2 regions of the Xanthomonas sp. NCPPB 3200 genome follow, and region 1 is predicted to be linked to the other one. Evidence: predicted binding sites of a transcription regulator. Region 1 holds the regulator's gene; the other holds the start of a gene.

What was found. The regulator HrcA, encoded in region 1, represses chaperone genes, less so after heat shock. The targets are predictions, from matches to a motif close to TTNGCACTCNNNNNNNNNGAGTGCNAA.
Region 2: AC06DU_RS02660 (co-chaperone GroES) is a predicted target of HrcA. The motif match lies at 5,286-5,312, and genes of this name have one in related genera.

Annotation. Positions count from the first base shown of each region.
Region 1 is NZ_CM150785.1:1,747,707-1,758,579, forward strand. It holds gene AC06DU_RS07555 (outer membrane protein assembly factor BamE) at 174-569, opposite strand; gene fur (ferric iron uptake transcriptional regulator) at 674-1,084, shown strand; gene recN (DNA repair protein RecN) at 1,197-2,861, opposite strand; gene hrcA (heat-inducible transcriptional repressor HrcA) at 2,978-4,030, shown strand; gene grpE (nucleotide exchange factor GrpE) at 4,130-4,648, shown strand; gene dnaK (molecular chaperone DnaK) at 4,791-6,719, shown strand; gene dnaJ (molecular chaperone DnaJ) at 6,862-7,989, shown strand; gene pdxY (pyridoxal kinase) at 8,324-9,232, shown strand; gene AC06DU_RS07595 (prephenate dehydrogenase) at 9,229-10,356, shown strand; gene AC06DU_RS07600 (hypothetical protein) at 10,628-10,840, opposite strand.
Region 2 is NZ_CM150785.1:614,248-625,120, reverse strand. It holds gene AC06DU_RS02670 (TonB-dependent receptor plug domain-containing protein) at 1-2,416, opposite strand, end outside; gene groL (chaperonin GroEL) at 3,169-4,800, opposite strand; gene AC06DU_RS02660 (co-chaperone GroES) at 4,948-5,235, opposite strand; gene AC06DU_RS02655 (endonuclease) at 5,667-7,478, shown strand; gene cutA (divalent-cation tolerance protein CutA) at 7,709-8,041, shown strand; gene AC06DU_RS02645 (protein-disulfide reductase DsbD family protein) at 8,047-10,371, shown strand; gene aroQ (type II 3-dehydroquinate dehydratase) at 10,821-10,873, shown strand, end outside.

The DNA of each region.
Region 1 (10,873 bases):
GTCGCCGCAAGACGGCTGACGGTGAGCCGCAGATGTCGATATCTGGATCAGCGCTGCAGTTCCTGACCCAACACGTCTCTGCGACCAGGCAAATAAAAAACGCATCCGTTCAAACGGATGCGTTTTCTGGTGCGGCGACACTCAGGCGATCGCGCAGTGCGCGACCGAGCGCATCAACGGCCGCGCTGCTTTTTCTTGTCGCGGGCCAGATTGCGACCGAACTGCTTGGGTGCCGACTTGGCCAGCTGCTCGTCCTGCGACGGGAAATAATCGCCTTCCCAGCGAACGACCTGCTCGTTCTCGAAGAACACGGTGAAGTTCTTGATCTCGGTGCGCGCCAGACGGTCCACGCGCTGGGTGGAGGTGTAGTCCCAGCGCTGCGAATGGAATGGATCGGGGATCGAGGGGGTACCCAGCAACGCGCTGACCTGCTGCTTGCTCTGGCCTACCTGCAGTTGCTCCACGGCATTCTGTTTGATCAGATTGCCCTGGTAGATCGGCTGCTTGTAGATGATGCCGCAGCCAGCGGTGGAGAGAGCAACGGCGGCGACCAGCAGGAGATTACGCATCGGGGATTAAGTGCTGAGGAAATCACGCCGATGATACACTCCTGCCGGTCGCCGCGACCCGTTTGATGGCAGCTGGCGCTAAATCGCCAATGAACGGAGAACATATGGAAACCCACGACCTGCGCAAAGTCGGGCTCAAGGTGACCCATCCGCGGATGCGGATCCTGGAGTTGCTCGAGCAGAAGAGCAACCAGCACCACCTCAGCGCAGAAGACATCTATCGGCAGCTGCTCGACCATGGCGACGAAATCGGTCTGGCCACGGTGTACCGGGTGCTGACCCAGTTTGAGGCCGCCGGCCTGGTGCTGAAGCACAATTTCGAAGGCGGCCAGGCGGTCTATGAGCTGGATCGTGGCGGCCATCACGACCATATGGTCGACGTGGATACCGGCCACGTGATCGAGTTCGAGAGCGAAGAGATCGAGGCCTTGCAGCGGCAGATCGCCGCCCAGCATGGCTACGAGCTGGAAGAGCACTCGCTGGTGCTGTACGTGCGCAAGAAGCGTCCGCGCTGACGGCAAGCTGGTGGTAGTGCGGCAACGACAAGGCGGCTTCGGCCGCCTTGTGCGTTTGCCGCCATCGGCTGCCTAGGCAACCCCGGTGGCGGCCGAGACAGCGCCCGGCGGCTCAGGCGCTTTGCAGCAGCTTGCGTGCCGCCGCGCGGGCTTCCTTGCTGACTTCCACCCCGCCCAGCATGCGCGCCAGCTCTTCCTGGCGCGCCTGCGGGCCGAGCAGTTCGACCGCGCTCTGGGTCATGCCGTCCACCGGCGCCTTGCTGACCCGATAGTGCGCGTGGCCCTTGGCGGCCACCTGCGGCAAGTGGGTCACGCACAGCACCTGGCGCTCTTCGCCCAGGGCGCGCAGCTTTTGCCCGACGATGTCGGCCACTGCGCCGCCGATGCCGGAATCCACTTCGTCGAAGACCATGGTCGGCACGCTGTCCAGCCCGAGCGCGGCGACCTCGATCGCCAGCGAAATCCGTGACAGCTCGCCGCCGGAGGCGACCTTGCGCAACGCGCGCGGCGGCTGCCCGGCGTTGGCGGCGACCAGGAATTCCACCCGCTCGGCGCCGTTGGGGTCAGGGCGCAGGGTGTCCTGCGGCAGCAGCTGGATCAGGAACTGCCCGCCGCCCATGCCCAGCTCGCCGATCAGCGTGGTGGTGGCGGCCGACAAGGCCTCGGCAGCGGTGGTGCGGCTGGCGCTGAGGCTGCTGGCCGCGCTGCGCCAGACGCCGATCGCCGCCTCGATATGCTTGTCCAGCTGCTGCAGGCGCTCGTCGGCGCCGCGCAGGCTCTCCACTTCCAGGCTCATGCGGTCGCGCTGGGCGGCCAGTTCGTCCGGGGTGACGCGGTGCTTGCGGGCCAGATCGTGCAGGCGACCGAGCCGGCGCTCCATCGCCTCGAACTGGGCCGGGTCGGCCTCCAGGTCGTCGCGCACGCGGTCGAGCAGGGCCAGCGCCTCCTCGATCTGGATGACCGCGCTGTCCAGCAGTGCATCGACCTCGCCCAGGCGCGGCTCGTGCTCGGCCACGCGCGCGAGGTCATGGCGGCTGTCCTGCAGCAGGCCCAGTGCGGAGGCGCCGTCGTCGCCGTTGAGCTGCAGGGCCACGCTGTCGCACGCGCCGATCAATGCGGTGGCGTGCGCCTGGCGGCGATGATTGACGTCCAGCGCGGCGATCGCGGCCGGATCCAGGTCCTCGCGTTCCAGTTCGCTGAGCTGGTGTTCCAGAAAGCCGATGCGGTCGGAGACATCGCCCTGCGCGGACAGCGCATCGCGTTCGTCCAGCAGGGCCTGCCAGCGCTGGCTGGCCTGGCGCACCTGCTCGCGCTGCGCGGCGTTGCGGGCGTAGGCGTCGAGCAGGGCGAGCTGGCTGTGGCGGGCCATCAAGGCCTGGTGTTCGTGCTGGCCGTGAATCTCCACCAGCCGCGAGGCCAGCTCCGCCAGTTGCGAAGAGGTCACCGGGCGGCCGTTGATCCAGGCACGCGAGCCGCCATCGGCACGGATGATCCGGCGCAGCTGGCATTGCGCGTCGTCGTCGAGTTCGTTGTCCGACAGCCAGGTCAGGCCCGGGTGCTGGGCCGGCAGCTGGAATTCGGCCGACAGTTCGGCGCGGTCGGCACCGTGGCGGACCACGCCGCTGTCGGCGCGCAGCCCGGACAGGAAGCCTAGCGCGTCCACCATCAGCGACTTGCCGGCGCCGGTTTCGCCGGAAACCACGGTCATGCCTGGCCCGAATTCCAGTTCGGTGGCGCGGACGACGGCGAAATCCTTGATGGAGAGGTGTCTGAGCATGGGATCGAGTGTGAACGCTTTGGGGAAGCTTAGGGTGGGAGCGGCGGGCAGGGAATAAGACGCTTGCCAACCGCAGGGCCAGACATTATCTATGCCCAGTCTCACCGGATGATCCCATGCGCGCGTCACAGTCCCCAACGCTCGATCCCCGCGCACGCCAACTGCTGCGGACGCTGATTGCCCGCTACATCCGCGATGGCGAGCCGGTGGGCTCCAAGACGCTGGCCCAGCACGCCGGGCTGGACGTCAGCCCGGCCACCATCCGCAACATCCTGGCCGACCTGGAGGATGTGGGGCTGCTCAGCTCTCCGCATACCTCGGCCGGGCGGGTGCCCACCGCGCACGGTTACCGGGTGTTCGTCGACAGCCTGGTGCAGATGCAGCCGCCCGGCGAGGAAGAAGTGCGCCGTCTGCGCGCGGAGCTTGCCAGCGGCAACGGCACCCAGTCGCTGCTGGGCAGCGCCTCGCAGATGCTGTCGGCGATGAGCCATTTCGTCGGCGTGGTCAGCGCACCGCGGCGCGAGCAGTTCGCGTTCCGGCATATCGACTTCGTGGCGCTGGACGCGCGCCGGGTGCTGGCGATCCTGGTGTTTGCCGACAACGAGGTGCAGAACCGGGTGATCGAGCCGCGCCGGGCCTACGAGCCGGCCGAGCTGGAGCGGGTGGCCAATTACCTCAATGCGCAATTTGCCGGGCGCGCGCTGTCGGACATCCGCGCCTCGCTGCTGCGCGAGCTGCGCATGGCCAAGAACGAGATGGAGCAGCTGCTGGCGCACAGCGTGGATCTGGCCAGCGAGGCGCTGGTGCCGGCCGACGCCGACGACATGGTGATGGCCGGGCAGACCCGCCTGATGGGCGTGCAGGACCTGTCGGACCTGGACCGGCTGCGCGAGCTGTTCGAGGCCTTCGCCAGCAAGCGCGAGATCCTGCAACTGCTCGAACGCACCATCCAGGCGCCGGGCGTGCGCATCTTCATCGGCGAAGAGACCGGCATGCTGTCGCTGGACGATGTCTCGCTGGTCACCGCGCCGTATGCCGCCAATGGCCAGGTGCTGGGCGTGCTGGGCGTGATCGGGCCCAAACGCATGGCCTACGACCGGGTGATTCCGCTGGTGCAGACCGCCGCCCAGGTGCTGGGCGCTGCCATGGAACCGCCCGGCACGCGATAAGCGGCAGCGATCGATACGATCGTTTTGCTTGAAACGCGCGCGCGCGCCCACATACGGGGTGACGTTGGGGCGGGCGTTCCGCTTGCCCGGGAACTGCACATGAACCAAGACCACCCCGAATTCGACTCCGAAGACCTGTCCCAGAACCCACCCGAGACCGATCCGCTCAAGGCCGAGATCGAGTCGCTGCGCAGCGAGATCGCGCTGGTCAAGGCCGATGCCCTGCGCGAGCGGGCCGATCTGGAAAACCAGCGCAAGCGCATCGCCCGCGACGTCGAGAACGCGCGCAAGTTCGCCAACGAGAAGTTGCTGGGCGAGCTGCTGCCGGTGTTCGACAGCCTGGACGCCGGCCTGACCGCGGCCGGCACCGAACCCAGCCCGCTGCGCGATGGCCTGGACATGACCTACAAGCAGTTGCTCAAGGTCGCGGCTGACAACGGCCTGACCCTGCTCGACCCGGTCGGCCAGCCGTTCAACCCGGACCAGCACCAGGCGATCAGCCAGGGCGAGGCCGAGGGCATCGCCCCGGGCCACGTGGTGCAGGTGTTCCAGAAAGGCTATCTGCTCAACGAGCGTCTGCTGCGCCCGGCCCTGGTGGTCGTGGCCAAGCACGACTGAACCGCAGCGCCCGGCTGAACTGCCGGGCGCATGCGCGAAACGCAGATTCGTGCAGGTGGCTTGAACACCTGCGCACCACCCCCACATCTCAGCCAGACCCGGCGTCGCCGGACACAGCTACAGAATCATCAGGAGCGTATCCATGGGCAAGATCATTGGTATTGACCTCGGCACCACGAACTCGTGCGTGTCGATCATGGACGGCGGCAAGGCCCGCGTCATCGAAAATTCCGAGGGCGACCGCACCACGCCTTCGATCGTCGCCTACACCAAGGACGGCGAAGTGCTGGTCGGCGCCTCGGCCAAGCGCCAGGCGGTGACCAACCCGAAGAACACCTTCTACGCGGTGAAGCGCCTGATCGGCCGCAAGTTCACCGACGCCGAAGTGCAGAAGGACATTTCGCACGTGCCGTACGGCATCCTCGCCCACGACAACGGCGATGCCTGGGTGCAGACCAGCGATGGCAAGCGCATGGCGCCGCAGGAAATCTCTGCGCGCGTGCTGGAAAAGATGAAGAAGACCGCCGAGGACTTCCTGGGCGAGAAGGTCACCGAGGCCGTGATCACGGTGCCGGCGTACTTCAACGACAGCCAGCGTCAGGCCACCAAGGACGCCGGCCGCATCGCCGGTCTGGACGTCAAGCGCATCATCAACGAGCCGACCGCAGCCGCCCTGGCCTATGGCCTGGACAAGAAGGGCGGCGACCGCAAGATCGCCGTGTACGACCTGGGCGGCGGTACCTTCGACGTGTCGATCATCGAAATTGCTGAAGTCGATGGCGAGAAGCAGTTCGAAGTGCTGGCCACCAACGGTGACACCTTCCTGGGCGGCGAAGACTTCGACAACCGTGTCATCGAGTACCTGGTCGACGAATTCAACAAGGATCAGGGCATCGATCTGCGCAAGGATCCGTTGGCACTGCAGCGCCTGAAGGACGCCGCAGAGCGCGCCAAGATCGAGCTGTCGACCAGCCAGCAGACCGAAGTGAACCTGCCGTACGTCACCGCCGATGCCTCGGGCCCGAAGCACCTCAACATCAAGCTGACCCGTGCCAAGCTCGAAGCGCTGGTGGAAGACCTGGTCAAGAAGTCGATCGAGCCGTGCCGCACCGCGTTGAACGATGCCGGCCTGCGCGCCAGCGACATCAACGAAGTGATCCTGGTCGGCGGTCAGACCCGCATGCCGAAGGTGCAGCAGGCGGTTGCCGATTTCTTCGGCAAGGAACCGCGCAAGGACGTCAACCCGGACGAAGCCGTGGCCGTGGGCGCTGCGATCCAGGGCGGCGTGCTGGCCGGCGACGTCAAGGACGTGCTGCTGCTGGACGTGACCCCGCTGTCGCTGGGTATCGAAACCATGGGCGGCGTGTTCACCAAGATCATCGAAAAGAACACCACCATCCCGACCAAGGCCTCGCAGACCTTCTCCACCGCCGAGGACAACCAGTCGGCCGTGACCGTGCACGTGCTGCAGGGTGAGCGCGAGCAGGCCCGCTTCAACAAGTCGCTGGCCAAGTTCGACCTGTCCGGCATCGAGCCGGCGCCGCGCGGCATGCCGCAGGTGGAAGTGTCCTTCGACATCGACGCCAACGGCATCCTGCACGTGTCGGCCAAGGACAAGAAGACCAACAAGGAACAGAAGGTCGAGATCAAGGCCGGTTCGGGTCTGTCGGACGAAGAGATCCAGCGCATGGTCGCCGACGCGGAAGCCAACCGCGAGGAAGACAAGAAGTTCCAGGAACTGGTGCAGGCCCGTAACCAGGCCGATGGCCTGATCCACGCCACCCGCACCGCGATCACCGAGCATGGCAGCAAGGTCGGTGGCGATGTGATCGGCAAGGTGGAAGCGGCGCTGTCGGATCTGGAAACCGCCATGAAGAGCGACGACAAGGCGCAGATCGAGGCCCGCAGCAAGACCCTGGAAGAAGCCGGCCAGTCGCTGTACGCCGCCGCCGCCGCGGCAGAGCAGGGCGGCAACGCCGATGCGGCCAGCGGCAACGCGCAGGCCTCCAAGGCCGCCGACGACGTGGTGGACGCCGAGTTCACCGAGGTCAAGGACGACAAGAAGGCGTGAGTGGGGAATAGGGAATCGAGAATGGGAGGAGCGGTGCTGCGGCATCGCTCCTTCCCGTTGTCTGACCCTTCCACTTCGATTGCGATTTACTGAGGATGTGCGCTTTGAACGATTCCCGTCTCCCGATTCCCGATTCACTGTCATGAGCAAACGCGATTACTACGAAGTGCTGGGCGTTGCCCGTGGCGCCAGCGACGAGGAGCTGAAGAAGGCGTATCGGCGCTGTGCGATGAAGCACCACCCGGACCGCAATCCAGGCGACGCTGCTGCCGAGGCGATGTTCAAGGAGTGCAAGGAAGCCTATGAAGTGTTGTCGGATGGCAACAAGCGCCGTGCCTACGATGCGCATGGCCACGCTGCGTTCGAGCACGGCATGGGCGGTGGTGGTGGGCCCGGTGGCCCGGACATGGGAGATATCTTTGGCGATATCTTCGGCAATATTTTCGGCGGTGGCGCCGCCGGTCCGCGCGCTGCGCGACGTGGCGCCGACGTCGGTTACGTGTTGGAACTGGATCTGGAAGAAGCCGTCGCCGGCATCGAGCGCCGCATCGAGATCCCGACCCTGATCGAGTGCGAGCCCTGCCACGGCAGCGGTTCGGAAGACGGCAAGGTGGAAGTGTGCGGGACCTGCCACGGACGCGGCCAGGTACGCATCCAGCGCGGCATCTTCGCCATGCAGCAGAGCTGCCCGCATTGCGACGGGCGCGGCACGCTGATCCAGAATCCGTGCAAGACCTGCCACGGCGCCGGTCGCGTGGAAGAAGACAAGGTGCTGTCGATCAAGGTGCCTGCCGGCGTGGATACCGGCGACCGCATCCGCCTGGCAGGCGAGGGCGAGGCCGGTCCGGCCGGCACGCCGCCGGGCGATCTGTATGTGGAGGTGCGCGTGCGCGAGCATGCGATCTTCCAGCGCGACGGCGACGACCTGCATTGCGAAGTGCCGATCCGCATCTCGCAGGCGGCGCTCGGCGACACCGTGCGTGTGGCGACCCTGGGCGGCGAGGCGGAAATCCGCATTCCGGCCGAAACCCAGACCGGCAAGCTGTTCCGGTTGCGCGGCAAGGGTGTGCGCTCGGTGCGTAGCCGTACCGAAGGCGACCTGTATTGCCGCGTGGTGGTCGAAACGCCGGTGAATCTGACCGCCGACCAGCGCGCGTTGCTGCAGCAGTTCGAGGCCACGTTCACCGGTGAGGATGCCCGCAAGCATTCGCCCAAGTCGGCCACGTTCATCGATGGCGTCAAGGGCTTCTGGGATCGGATGACGTCCTGAGGCCGGGAGTCGGGAATCGGGATTGGGGAATCGTAAGGGCGGTGTGGCCCGGCCTGCCGGGGTAGTGCGCCAGTGTGGCGATTCTGGATTCGTGGGAGCGGATGCCCGCTTCCGAATGCCCGGAGAGTTGCACGGCTGAGCGAAGTTCTCCCTACGAATGCCGGCCCCAGGGGCCGGCATTTGCGTTTTTGCGGCGGGAGCCCGCAGAGGTAAGAGCAATAGCGACTGCTGCCGGCGCACAGACCGGCCTGGTGGCGGCGCGTGCAGCGGCGAGCGGACGGTGGGCGCATCGATCGACGCCGGGCGCGCGGTGGCGCTGGCGTAAAATGCGGCGATGAACAATGCCCCCGACAGTCACCTCGTCCACGGTCGCCGCCAGCGCCCGGATGGTCCTTCGCCGATCGATGTAATCTCGGTGCAATCGCAACTGGTCTACGGCCATGCCGGCAACAGCGCGGCGGTGCCGCCGTTGCGTGCGCTGGGCCTGCGGGTGGCGGAAGTGCCCACCACGCTGCTGAGCAACGCGCCGTTCTACGCCACCTTGCGCGGCCGCATCCTGCCGGCCGACTGGTTGGCTGACCTGTTGCTGGGTGCCACCGAGCGCGGCCTGCCGCAGCGTGCGCGCATGCTGGTCTCCGGCTACTTCGGCAGCCTGGCCAATGGCGAAGCATTCGCCGACTGGCTCGAGCAGACCTTGCCGCAGGCGCCGCAGCTGCGGTATTGCCTGGACCCGGTGATCGGTGACACGCACACCGGCCCGTATGTCGAGCCTGGACTGGAGCGCGTCTTCGCCGAGCGGCTGTTGCCGCATGCCTGGCTGGTGACACCGAATGCGTTCGAGCTCGGGCGCCTGACCGGTTTGCCGAGTCTGCAGCAGGACGATGCCATCGTCGCCGCGCGCGCATTGCTGGCGCGCGGCCCGCAATGGGTGCTTGCGCACAGCGTGGCCGGTGCGACCGGCGAACTGGTGACGTTGGCGGTCAGCAACGCGGCAGTGTATCGATGGGCCACGCCGCATCTGCCGGTGGATGTGGCCGGCACCGGCGATGTGCTGATGGCCTTGCTGATCGGTTTGCTGCTGCGCGAGGTGCCGTTCGAGCAGGCGGTGGGGCACGCGCTCAGCGGCGTGCACAGCGCGCTGGAAGCGACCCTGGCTGCAGGCTTCGAAGAGTTCGATGTGCTGGCCGCCGCGCCGGCCGCACTCGCGGCCGCACCGCGCTTTGCCGTCGAGCGGTTGGCATGATGGCGCAGCCGGTGGTCGGCATCGTCGGCATCGCCGGCGCTTACGGATGCTGGCTGGCGCAGTTCCTGCGCACGCGCATGCGGCTGGAGGTGATCGGCTTCGATCCGGCAGCTGACGGCGACATCGACGAAGCCACATTGGCGCAGCGAGCGGACGTGCTGATTTTCTCTGCACCGATCCGCCACACCGCCGGCTTGATCGAGCGCTATGTGGATCTTGCCGGCCCGCGCGCCGCGTCGCAGTTGTGGATGGATGTCACCTCGATCAAGCAGGCACCGGTGGCTGCGATGCTGGCCTCGCCGGCCGAGGTCGTCGGCCTGCATCCGATGACCGCACCGCCCAAATCGCCCACCTTGAAAGGTCGGGTGATGGTGGTCTGCCAGGCACGCCTGCAGCACTGGTCCACGTGGGTACAGGCGCTGTGTACCGCGTTGCAGGCCGAGTGCGTGTACGCCACGCCCGAGCACCACGACCGCGTGATGGCGCTGGTGCAGGCAATGGTGCACGCCACCCATCTGGCGCAGGCCGGCACCTTGCGCGACTACGCGCCACTGCTCGGCGAGCTGCGCGCGCTGATGCCGTATCGCTCGGCCTCGTTCGAGCTGGATACCGCAGTGATCGCACGCATCCTCTCGCTCAATCCGGCGATCTACGAAGACATCCAGTTCGGCAACCCCTATGTCGGCGAGATGCTCGATCGTTTGTTGCTGCAACTGCAGGAGCTGCGCGCCCTGGTCGCGCAAGGCGACGATGCGGCGCGCGCGCAGTTTCGCGCCCGGTTCCTGGACGACAACGCGCAGGCGCTGCAGGGCGAATCGCTCGCGGCCGGCAACTACACCTATGAGCGCGTGGGCTACCTGCTGGCCGACCTCACCGAGCCGCTGACCTTGAGCGTGTATCTGCCGCAAGACCAGCCCGGCTCGTTGCGTGCCTTGCTGCATGTGTTCGAGCAGCATGGGGTGAACCTGTCGTCGATCCATTCCTCGCGCACGCCGGTGGGCGAGCTGCATTTCCGCATCGGGTTCGAGCCGGGTAGCGATCGCGCGGCGCTGGCGCAGGCGGCCAGCGAAATCGACCGCAGCGGCATCGGACGGGTGCTGGAGCGTTCCGACCGCAACGGGTAGCAACAGTGCAGGGCGGCCGTGGGCTTGCCCACTGTCGATGGCCGCAGCAGGGTGCAGATGTCAGGCGCCGATCATGTGCTGGCCGCATGACACTGCATGCGATGGCCCCAAGCGCGAGGGTGATTGTCGCTGGGCGCAATGCCAAATAACGCGCACCGGTTTCATCCACATAGGGTGTGGATGAAACCTGCACAAGCATGTGGATAACTGTGCGCAGCCTTTGCGCTGCAACGGCTACGGACGGGTTGGTCAAAAAATGACCAGTGCTATTTCAGGGCGTCGACAGGCGCAGCTCGCCACCATCGGTGATGAAGCGCTGGCCCTGCCGTTGCAGGCGGCGGCCATCGGGCAGTTCGTAGCGTGGCGCCGTATGCGCTTGCATGCGGCCTTGCTGCCCGTTGCGGGATTCGAGCTCGTCGCGGAATTCGATGATGACGTAGGACTCGCCATCTGCACCGATTGCGGGAAATTGCCGGAAAGACATACGCACCTCCGAAGGATTTCAGGGTCGCAGTGC
Region 2 (10,873 bases), 1.1 Mb from region 1:
GCAGGTTGTTGTAGTCCAGCGACAACTGGAAGTTGCCCCAACCCGCCGTGGCAAGCCGGTATTTCAGCGAGGCGTCAATGCCCGAGGTTTCCATCTGCGCCAGGTTGATCGGGCCGCGCTCGATACTGGCGATGGTGCCATCGGCATTGCGCAACACGCGCGAGGTGATGGTGTCGCAATAGCCGGCGCCGCCGGGATTGTTCCAGGCGCCGCCGCTGATGGTGGTGCCGGTGCGGCAGCCGGCTTCGGCCGAGAGGATCTCGTCGCGGTCCAGATCCTTGATCATTTCCTCCAGCTCGATGCGGTAGTAATCCACGCTCAGCGACAGGCCCTGCACGATGTCCCACACCACCCCGCCGGTGAAGGAGCGGCCGGTTTCCGAGCGCAGATCCGGCGTGCCGCGACGGTTCACGTCCACGGTGTAGTAGATGTTGCTGTTTTCGTCGTTGCAGCCGCCAGTGAGATACGCACCGGTGGCGATGCAGCGGTACTGGTCGATCACGGTCTGGTTGGTGGAGCTGGGTTCGCCGAGCACGTAATGCATGTCCGGCGCGCGGAAGCTGGTGGCCAGCGTGCTGCGCACCAACAGGCTCTCGACCGGTCGCCACTCCAGACCCGCGCTCCAGGTGGTGTCGCTTTGGGTGCCGACATCGGTCGGAATCGCCGCCGAAGAACGGTAACTGCCATAGCGATCGTAGCGGCCGGCGACATTGGCGCTCAACGTCGACAGCAGCGGAATCTGCAATTCCAGCCCGGCCGAACTGCGCGTGCGCTCGCCGCCGCCACTGTCCACCACATCGACCGGATAGCACTCGTTGGCGCAGGGATCGGGCGACAGCTGGTAGCCCTGTTTGGCGACTTCGGCCACGGTGGCGAAGCGGATCGGCCCGGCCCAGCCCTGCACCAGATCGCCGCTCAGGCTGAAGCTGGCCTGGTTCACCCACGAATACGCCGAGTTATGCGATTTGGCAACCAGCTCGTCGTACTCGCTCGAGGACAGCGGTGCATACAGGCGCGCCTGGTTGATCGCATAGATGGGCGTGCCGTCGGCGGCGCTGCCGGTGGGGCTGCCGAGGAAATAATCGGTGGCGCGGGCGGTGTCCACGGTGCGTACGTATTCGTCCACCGTGTAGCGCGAGCGGCCCACGCTCAGCTCCCAGTCGAAGCGGTCGGCCCACACGCCACGCAAGCCGGCGCTCAGGTCCCAGGACTGCTCCTTGTTGTAGTTGGCCAGCCGGTCCCAACCACCGGCCTCGCGCCGGGTGAGCTGCCGGATCGCGTACAGCGAGCGGCCGGTGTCGGCGTCCTGGAACGGGCCCAGATACACGTACGGCGGGTCGTAGGTCCAGCGGCCGATACTGCGGTTGGCCGACAGCGTGGCCCAGGCTTCGGTGTGCTCGCCGAACTTCCAGGTGCCGTAGAGATAGGCCGAGTAGTCCTCGCTGCCGGTGACCAGCCCCCAGTCGCCGTAATCGCGCGCCACGCCGCAGTAATCGCCGGCGTTGGTGACCACCCCGGTGTTCTGGTTGTAGCTCAGCCGCTGCCCGTCGATGAATTCGCCGCCGAAGCGCGCGCAGGTGCCGGCGGGCGGTGCAAGGCGTTCGTTGGTGTTGGCATCGACCAGGCTCAGGCCGGTGAACGGGTTGAAGCCGTAGCGGCGGTTCTGCCCGGTCCAGTTGGAGTAGGCCATGTCGTCGGAATCGTCCATCTCGGGGCGATCGCGCCCGCTCAACGGATCGCGCCGGGTGGCCTGCAGCGCGTAGGTCAGGCTCCAGTTTTCGCCGGTGCGCCCGCCGGCCCAGGACACGTCGAAGCTGTCGCGGCCGCCTTCGGTGGCAGTGCCGCCGCGCAGCCGCACCTGGTCGCCCTGGTAATCGCGTTTGAGGATCACGTTGACCACGCCGGCCACCGCGTCCGAGCCGTAGATCGCCGAGGCGCCGCCGGTCAGGATGTCGATGCGCTCCACTGCCGCGGACGGGATGTTGCTGTAGTTGGAAAAGTTGCTCTCGCCGCCGTACGGCAGCGGGTAGTCGGCCACGCGGTGGCCGTTGACCAGCAGCAGGGTGCGGCCCGGGCCCAGGTCGCGCAGGTTGATCGGCGAGGCGTTGGGCGTATGCGAGCCCCATTGCGTATCGGCCTCCACCGAGCCCTGCTGGTTCATGCTGTTGAGCACGTCGTAGACGGTGGCAAAGCCCTCCTGCTGGATCTGCTGCGCAGAGATGGTGACCACCGGTTGCGCGCCCTCGACCTGCGCGCGCTTGATGCGCGAGCCGGTGACGCTGACCGCGTCCAGGGTGGAGGTGGCGCGCGGTTGCTCCGGCTCGGCCTGCTGGGCCGCCGCCGACGGTGCGATGGCGCCGGTCAGGGCGAGGGACAAGGAAATCGACAAGGCAAGGCGATGACTGCGGCAGTTCATAAGATCCCCGGGAGAGGCCGGCATGGCCGGCGTGGCGTTCCACTGCAACGACGCCTGCGAGCGATGCACCGCATCGCCGCCCCCTGTCCGATGGCCCCCCGACCGTTCGGCGCAAGCGCCTGCCCAGCGACGCTAGGTTGGCGCTGACATCGATGTCAACACACTGTCATGCAAGTGTGATGGGGTTCGCGATCCACGCGATGGCACGCACGTCGACACGGTTGGGGCCGCGAACCGATTGCGCAAGCCAATGGCATCGCCCCTGCGTAGGAGCGCACCCGGGCGCGACTGGGGCATTCCCGGTGAAGCCCCTTCGCGCCCTGGGGCGCTCCTACGGGGTCATGGGGTTTGCGTGGCCATGCAAACACGGTCGAGGCCGCGAACCGATTGCGCAAGCCAATGGCATCGGCCCCGCGTAGGAGCGCACCCGGGCGCGATTGGGGCATTCCCGGTGAAGCTCCTTCGCGCCCTGGGGCGCTCCTACGGGGTCATGGGGTTTGCGTGGTTATGCACGCGTGGGTTCGACACGGTCGAGTTCGCGAACCGTTGGCCGCATCGGTGCCCGGTAGGAGCGCACCCGGGCGCGATTGGGGCGTTCCCGATAAAGCCTCTTCGCGCCCAGGGGCGCTCCTACGGGTCATGATGGGGTCTGCGTGGCCACGCACGACCTCTTGCGGCATCCACGACCGCCCACAAAAAAACCCCGCCTTTCGGCGGGGTCCTTTTTTGCTGCAACAGCCGAGTGGCGTGGATCAGAAATCCATGCCGCCCATGCCACCGCCGGCCGGCATCGCCGGCTCGTCCTTCTTCGGTGCATCGGCCACCATGGCTTCGGTGGTGATCATCAGGCCGGCGATCGAGGCTGCGTTCTGCAGCGCCGAGCGGGTGACCTTGGTCGGATCCAGGATGCCGAACTCGACCATGTCGCCGAACTCGCCGTTGGCCGCGTTGTAACCGTAGTTGCCGGTGCCTTCCTTGACCTTGTTCAGGATCACGGACGGCTCTTCGCCGGCATTGGCCACGATTTCGCGCAGCGGGGCTTCCATCGCGCGCAGGGCGATCTGGATGCCGTGGGTCTGGTCTTCGTTGGCACCGGTCAGGTTACCGACGGCCACCAGCGCACGCACCAGGGCCACACCGCCGCCCGGGACCACGCCTTCTTCGACGGCTGCACGGGTGGCGTGCAGGGCGTCTTCGACGCGGGCCTTCTTTTCCTTCATTTCGATTTCGGTCGACGCGCCGACCTTGATCACTGCAACGCCACCGGCCAGCTTGGCCACGCGCTCCTGCAGCTTCTCGCGGTCGTAATCGGACGAGGTGTCTTCGATCTGGGTCTTGATCTGGCCAACGCGGGCTTCGATCGTGGCCGAGTCGCCGGCGCCGTCGATGATGGTGGTGTTCTCCTTGGAGACCTGCACCTTCTTCGCGCGGCCCAGGTCCTTGATCGTGGCCTTCTCCAGCGCCAGACCCACTTCCTCGGAGATCACGGTGCCGCCGGTCAGCACGGCCATGTCTTCCAGCATCGCCTTGCGACGGTCGCCGAAGCCCGGTGCCTTGACGGCCACGACCTTGACGATGCCACGGATGGTGTTGACCACCAGGGTGGCCAGCGCTTCGCCTTCGACTTCTTCAGCGACGATCAGCAACGGCTTGCCGGCCTTGGCCACGCCTTCCAGCACGGGCAGCAGGTCGCGCACGTTGGAGATCTTCTTGTCGTGCAGCAGGATGAACGGGTCGTCCAGGTCGGCCGACTGGCTCTGCTGGTTGTTGATGAAGTACGGGGAGAGGTAGCCGCGATCGAACTGCATGCCCTCGACCACGTCCAGCTCGTTTTCCAGGCCCGAGCCTTCTTCAACGGTGATCACGCCTTCCTTGCCGACCTTCTGCATCGCTTCGGCAATGATGTTGCCGATCGATTCGTCCGAGTTGGCCGAGATGGTGCCGACCTGGGCAATTGCCTTGTCGTCGGTGGTGGGCTTGGAGATGTTCTTCAGCTCGACGACGGCGGCCTTGACGGCCTGGTCGATACCGCGCTTGAGGTCCATCGGGTTCATGCCGGCGGCCACGGCCTTGGCGCCTTCGCGGATCAGGGCCTGGGCCAGCACGGTGGCAGTGGTGGTGCCGTCGCCAGCGTTGTCGTTGGTCTTGGAAGCGACTTCCTTGACCATCTGCGCGCCCATGTTCTCGAACTTGTCAGCCAGTTCGATTTCCTTGGCGACGGAGACGCCGTCCTTGGTGATGGTCGGCGCGCCGAAGCTCTTTTCGAGCACGACGTTGCGGCCCTTCGGGCCCAGGGTGGCCTTGACGGCATTGGCAAGCACGTTGACGCCACGAACCATGCGGGTACGTGCGTCTTCACCGAAACGAATGTCTTTAGCAGCCATTTGTATGTAACTCCGGAAATGGGGAATAGGGAATGGGGAATCGGTAGATCAACAGCGTGAATCGGGGCGGGGCGGGATGGCGAAGGGCGTTAGCCGCTTTGCCCATTCCCGATTCCCAACTCCCGATTCCCGGCGCATAGCGCCTGATCAGCCGATGACCGCCAGGATGTCGTCTTCGCGCAGTACCTTGTACTCGACGCCTTCGGACTTGTAGCTGCTGCCGGCGTACTGGCCGTAGATGACCTTGTCGCCGACCTTGACCACCGGCGCGCGCAGGCTGCCGTTGTCCAGGGGCTTGCCGGCGCCGATGGCGACGACTTCACCCTTGGTGGACTTTTCCTTGGCGGAGTCCGGGATCACGATGCCGCCGGCGGAAACTTCGTCGGCTTCGATCGGCTTGACTACAACGCGGTCGTGAAGCGGCTTGATGCTCATAGAGAAAGACCCTCTTAAGTGATTGATTGGTCTGGAAATTGTCGGCAATGTTAGCACTCGTATGTGACGACTGCCAGCACAGCGCGCGGAAAAAACCCGACAGAGCGGGTGCGGGCCAGAGATTGTGCTGTGTGGCCAGCTTTCAAGGGCTGGGGGCAAAAAATTTTCGCCGGGCAGTTCCATGCCAGGACCGCGACGCGGCCGACACGACCTGGCGCGCATTGCCGCGCCGGCGACGGTCAGCCGGGTGGGAACCGGGCTGCGCAATCGCCAGCTGCGCCTGAGACCGGCTACCGAGCCACTGGCACGCCGGACGGTGCGCACCGAGCAGTCGCCGGAGCAGCCGCTCTAAAAATGGAACCAGGTTCCACCGATTGTCATGCGCACGTTTTACAGTCGGCCACGCATTCCCCGATCACAAGGAGCTGTCGATGAGGTTGCCGTCCCCTGCCCGTGCTTTCCCCTTGCGCTGGTCCCCCAGCTGCGCGCTTCCCCTGGCCTGTGCGCTAGCGCTGGCCGTCCCTACCGCCCACGCGGCGGTGTTCATCAACGAACTGCATTACGACGACGCAGGCGCCTCCGGTGACAGCGGCGAAGGGGTGGAAGTAGTGGCCACCGCCGGCGAATCGCTGAGCGGCTACCGCATCTATCTGTACAACGGCAGCACACCGGGCGCGGCCACGGTCTACGCCAATACGGCGGTGCCGGCCGGCAGCCTGGTCAGCTGCGGCAGCCAGGTGCGCGTGGCCACGGTCGGCTACGCCAGCAATGGCGTGCAGAACGGGCCCAACGACGGGGTGGCGCTGGTCGACCCCAACGGGCAGCTGGTGCAGTTCCTCAGTTACGAAGGCGCCATCACCGCCAGCGGCGGCCCTGCCGCCGGCATCACCAGCCAGAACCTGCCGGTCAGCGAGAGCAACAGCAGCGCGGTCGGCAGTTCGCTGCAACTGACCGGCACCGGCAGCAGCGCGTCCAACTTCAGCTGGGCCGGCTCGTCGGCGCAGACCTTTGGCGCGTGCAACCGCGGCCAGAGCTTCAACGGCAGCGGCGGTGGCGGCGAGACCGGCGCGGCACCGACGATCACCAGCACCACCCCGACCCAGGGCGCGACCGGCTTTCCCGCCGCCGGCGACCTGAGCGTGGGCTTCAGCGAGGCGGTGACGCTGAGCAGCGGCGCCTTCGCACTGAGCTGCGCCAGCTCCGGCACGGTGGCGCTGAGCTACCCGACCAGCGGCACCCGCTTCAGCCTGTCCACCAACACCGCCTTGGTCGGTGGCGAGCGCTGCACCCTGGCGATCACCGCCAGCGCCATCCGCGATGCCAGCGGGCTGAGCCCGGCCGCCAACCAGTCGATCGCCTTCACCGTGGCCACCGCCAGCGGCGGCGGCACCGGTTACTATTCGCGGGTCAACACCGCCAATGCCAGCCAGTTGCGCTGTTCGCTGCACACCGTGATCAAGGGCCACACGGTCTATCCGTACAGCGGCTCGGGCACCAGCACCTGGACCATCCTGGAGATGGCCGACGAGGATCCCAACAACAGCGGCCGGATTCTGGACGCCTACCGCAACCGCAGCTACGCCAAGGGCAGCGACCGTGCCGGCACCGGGAGCGGGCTGACCTACAACCGCGAGCACACCTGGCCCAACTCGCTGGGCTTCGGCAGCGCCAGCGGCGACAAGGGGCTGCCGTATGCGCCCTACACCGATACCCACATGCTGTATCTCACCGACACCGCCTTCAACGCCGACCGCGGCAACAAGCCCTACGCGGCCTGCACCAGCAGCTGCGGCGAGCGGGTCACCGAAGTCAATGACGGCAGTGGCGGCGGCAGCGGGCGCTATCCGGGCAATTCCAACTGGGTGCGCACCCCGGATGGCAACGGCGGCACCTTCGAGGTATGGGGCAAGCGCAAGGGCGACATGGCGCGTGCGGTGATGTACATGGCGATCCGCTATGAAGGCGGCACCGACGCGGCCACCGGGCAGTCCGAGCCGGACCTGGAACTCACCGACGACCGCAGCAAGATCGTGCAGACCTCGGCTTCGCCCGCCTATATGGGCCTGTTGTCCACGCTGCTGGCCTGGCACCAGGCTGACCCGCCGGACGATGCCGAGCGGGCGCGCAACCAGGTGATCTTCAGCTTCCAGGGCAACCGCAACCCGTTCGTGGATCACCCCGAATGGGCGACCTCGAGCCTGTTCACCTCGGCCAAGCCGGCCAGCTGCCAGCTGGCCAATTGATCCGGCCCGGCCCGGTGCCCCAGGCGCCAGGCCGGGAGACGGCCTGCAGCGGCAATCCACATGCCCGCTCGCGCAGCAGGCGCGCGAGCCGTCGGCCTGCGACATTCAACATCAGCGGGCAGGCGCAGGACCGGTATCGCCGGCCAGCCGCCAGGCTCAGCGAACTTGACGCCCTGTTCCGGAATCTGCGGTCGATCCCCCGCAAACAGGGGATTACACTGCGCGGTCACATGAGCGCCTCTTCCCTCCATCTGTTGTTCAGCACCTGTCCGGATGCCGACAGCGCCGAGCGCATTGCGCGCGTGCTGCTGGACGAGCGTCTGGCCGCCTGCGTCACCCAGTTGCCCGGCGTGCAGTCGCTGTACCGCTGGAACGGGGCGATCGAGCGCAGCCAGGAAGTGCAGCTGTTGATCAAGACCTGGGAAGACCGCCTGCCGGACGCCATCGCGCGGCTGCAGGCGCTGCATCCGTATGAACTGCCGGAGGCGATCGCGGTCCAAGCCAGCGCCGGGCTGCCGGCGTATCTCGATTGGGTCCGGGCCGAAACCCGCAAGGAATCCTGACGTCCATGAAGTCTCTGTCCCGCTGGATCGCCCGCTGCGCATTGCTGGCCGTACCGTTGCTCGCCGCGCCGCTGGCGCTGGTGGCGCCCCTGCCCGCGCAGGCCGCGGTCACCGAGGCCGACCTGCTGCCGGTGGATCAGGCCTTCACCCTGAGCGCCACCGCCGATAGCCGCGACAGCATCACGCTGCACTGGAAGATCGCGCCGGGCTATTACCTGTATCGCCACCGCATCAGCGTCAAATCCGGGCAAGGCTTTGCCGCCGGCGAGCTGGCGCTGCCGGAAGGCGAGAGCAAGCACGACGAGTTCTTCGGCCAGGTGCAGACCTACCGCAAGCAGCTGCAGGCAAGGCTGGCCGGCAAGGCCGATGCCGGGTTGCAGACCGCCGTGCTGCAGGTGCAATACCAGGGCTGCGCCGACGCCGGCGTGTGCTACCCGCCGCAACGCCGCGAGCTGCGCGTGCGCCTGCCCGATGCCTCGGCTCCCGCCGCGACGCCCGCCACCCCACGCGAAAACCTGGGCGCACTGGTGCCGCGCGCACCGGCAGGCCCGCGGCTGTTCGGCAGCACCGGCCAGGCCGCCGGCGTGGACGCACTGCCGCTGCCGGCCGAGCAGGCCTTCACCTTCGAAGCCATCGTCGGCGACGGCAACAGCCTGCTGCTGCGCTTCACCCCCGCGCCCGGCTATTACATCTACCGCGACCGCACCTCGCTGGCGCTGGAAGGCGCCGGCGGCGTGCGTCCCGGGCTGCCGCGCTGGCCGCAGGGCAAGGCGCACCGCGATGAGCACTTCGGCGATGTGGTGGTGTATTTCGACCAGGCCGAAGTCACCTTGCCGCTGCTGCGCGAGCATGCCGAACCGGTCAAGGCGACCCTGGTGGCGACCTTCCAGGGCTGCCAGACCGATGGCATCTGCTACCCGCCGATGACCCGTCGGGTGGCGCTGGAGTTGCCCGCCGGCACGGTGTCGCCGCAGAACCAGGCGCAGGCGGCGCCGCTGATGATCTCGCCGCTGCCGGCCGGGCAGCTGCCTGCGGAACCGGCGCCGGCACCGACGCCCGCGGCGACTGCAGCGCCGGCCGCAGATGCCTCGGCCGACAATCCGCAGCGCACCCAGCCGCCGCACACCGACAAGGGCTTGCTGGCCATGCTGGTGCTGGCCCTGCTCGGCGGGCTGGTGTTGAACCTGATGCCCTGCGTGCTGCCGATCCTGTCGCTGAAGGTGCTGGGCCTGGCCCACAGCGGCGAGAGCCGCAGCCACGCGCGCAGCCATGCGATCTGGTATTCGCTGGGCGTGCTGGTGTCGTTTGCGGCGATCGGCGCGCTGGTGATCGGCCTGCGCGCGGCCGGCCAGGCGGCCGGCTGGGGCTTCCAGCTGCAGCAGCCGTGGTTTGTCGCGGCGCTGGCCTATCTGATGTTTGCGGTGGGCCTGAGCCTGTCGGGCGTGTTCACGCTGGGCAGCAATCTGGGCGGCATCGGCCAGTCGCTGGCAGCGCGCAATGGCCCGCTGGGTGATTTCTTCACCGGCGTGCTGGCCTGCGTGGTGGCCAGCCCCTGCATCGCCCCGTTCATGGGCACCGCACTGGCGTATGCCTTCACCGCCCCGGCGCTGCTGGCGATGCTGGTGTTTCTGGCGCTGGGCCTGGGCCTGGCGCTGCCGTTCCTGCTGATCGGCTTCATTCCCTCGCTGGCGCGGCGGCTGCCCACGCCTGGCGCGTGGATGGAAACGCTCAAGCAGGTGCTGGCGTTCCCGATGTATCTCACTGCGATCTGGCTGCTGTGGGTGCTGGGCAAGCAGCGCGGCGTGGACGCGCTGGCGCTGATGCTGGTCGGCGCCACCCTGCTGGCGCTGGGCCTGTTCTGCTTCGAGCGCAGCCGCTGGAAGAGCCATCGCATCGGCATGGGCCTGGCCGCGGTGATGCTGGTGCTGGCGATCGTGCCGGTGGTCGGGGTCACCCGCCTGCGCCTGCCGGCCGCCACTGCCGCCGAAGGCGTAGTGGCGTTCTCGCCGCAGTTGCTGGACCGCCTGCGCGCCGACAACCGCGTGGTGTTCGTCAACATGACCGCCGACTGGTGCGTGACCTGCAAGGCCAACGAGAAGAACGTGCTGAGCAGCGCCGACTTCCGCGACGCACTGCGCCGCGTCGACGCGGTCTACATGAAAGGCGACTGGACCAATGTCGACCCCAGGATCAGCGCCTTCCTCGACCAGCACCAGGCCGTCGGCGTGCCGCTGTACGTGGTCTACGGCCCCGGCGCGCCGCCGGCGGTGCTGCCGACCGTGCTGACCAACGCGATCACCGAGGATGCGTTGCTGCGCGCGGCTAGGTGAGCCGGTCGGTCAGACCCGCGGGCCGGCACGCCGGCTCGAACGGCGGCCCGATGCATGGACGGCATGGGTCGATGATGAAGGGAACGAGCGCCGATCGGCGCTGAAGTGGCTGGATGCCGGCGAACACCAGCCGGCGTTGCCGAGCACGCCGCTCGACAGCACGACAGATAGCAGGGGCCGGGACGCACGGCAGCGAACGCACCGCTTCCGCGAATGGACGCGCTGCACTACGCACCATGGCGATTCAGCAGATGGTCGGCATGCGATCGACAGACCGGCAAGGCTGGGCGCCTGCCGCGAAACCGCAGCCCCACAGGGCCTGGCACACCAACGCGGCAGCGTGCCACCACGAAATTAAAACAACCGTTTAAAACAGACCTAACTTCGCCTATCTGGACAGCATCGGCGACATCGCGCAGACTTCCGGCCTTTCCGCTCTCCCGGATGTCATGGCCCACCTGCTGCTGTTGCACGGCCCCAACCTCAACCTGCTTGGCACCCG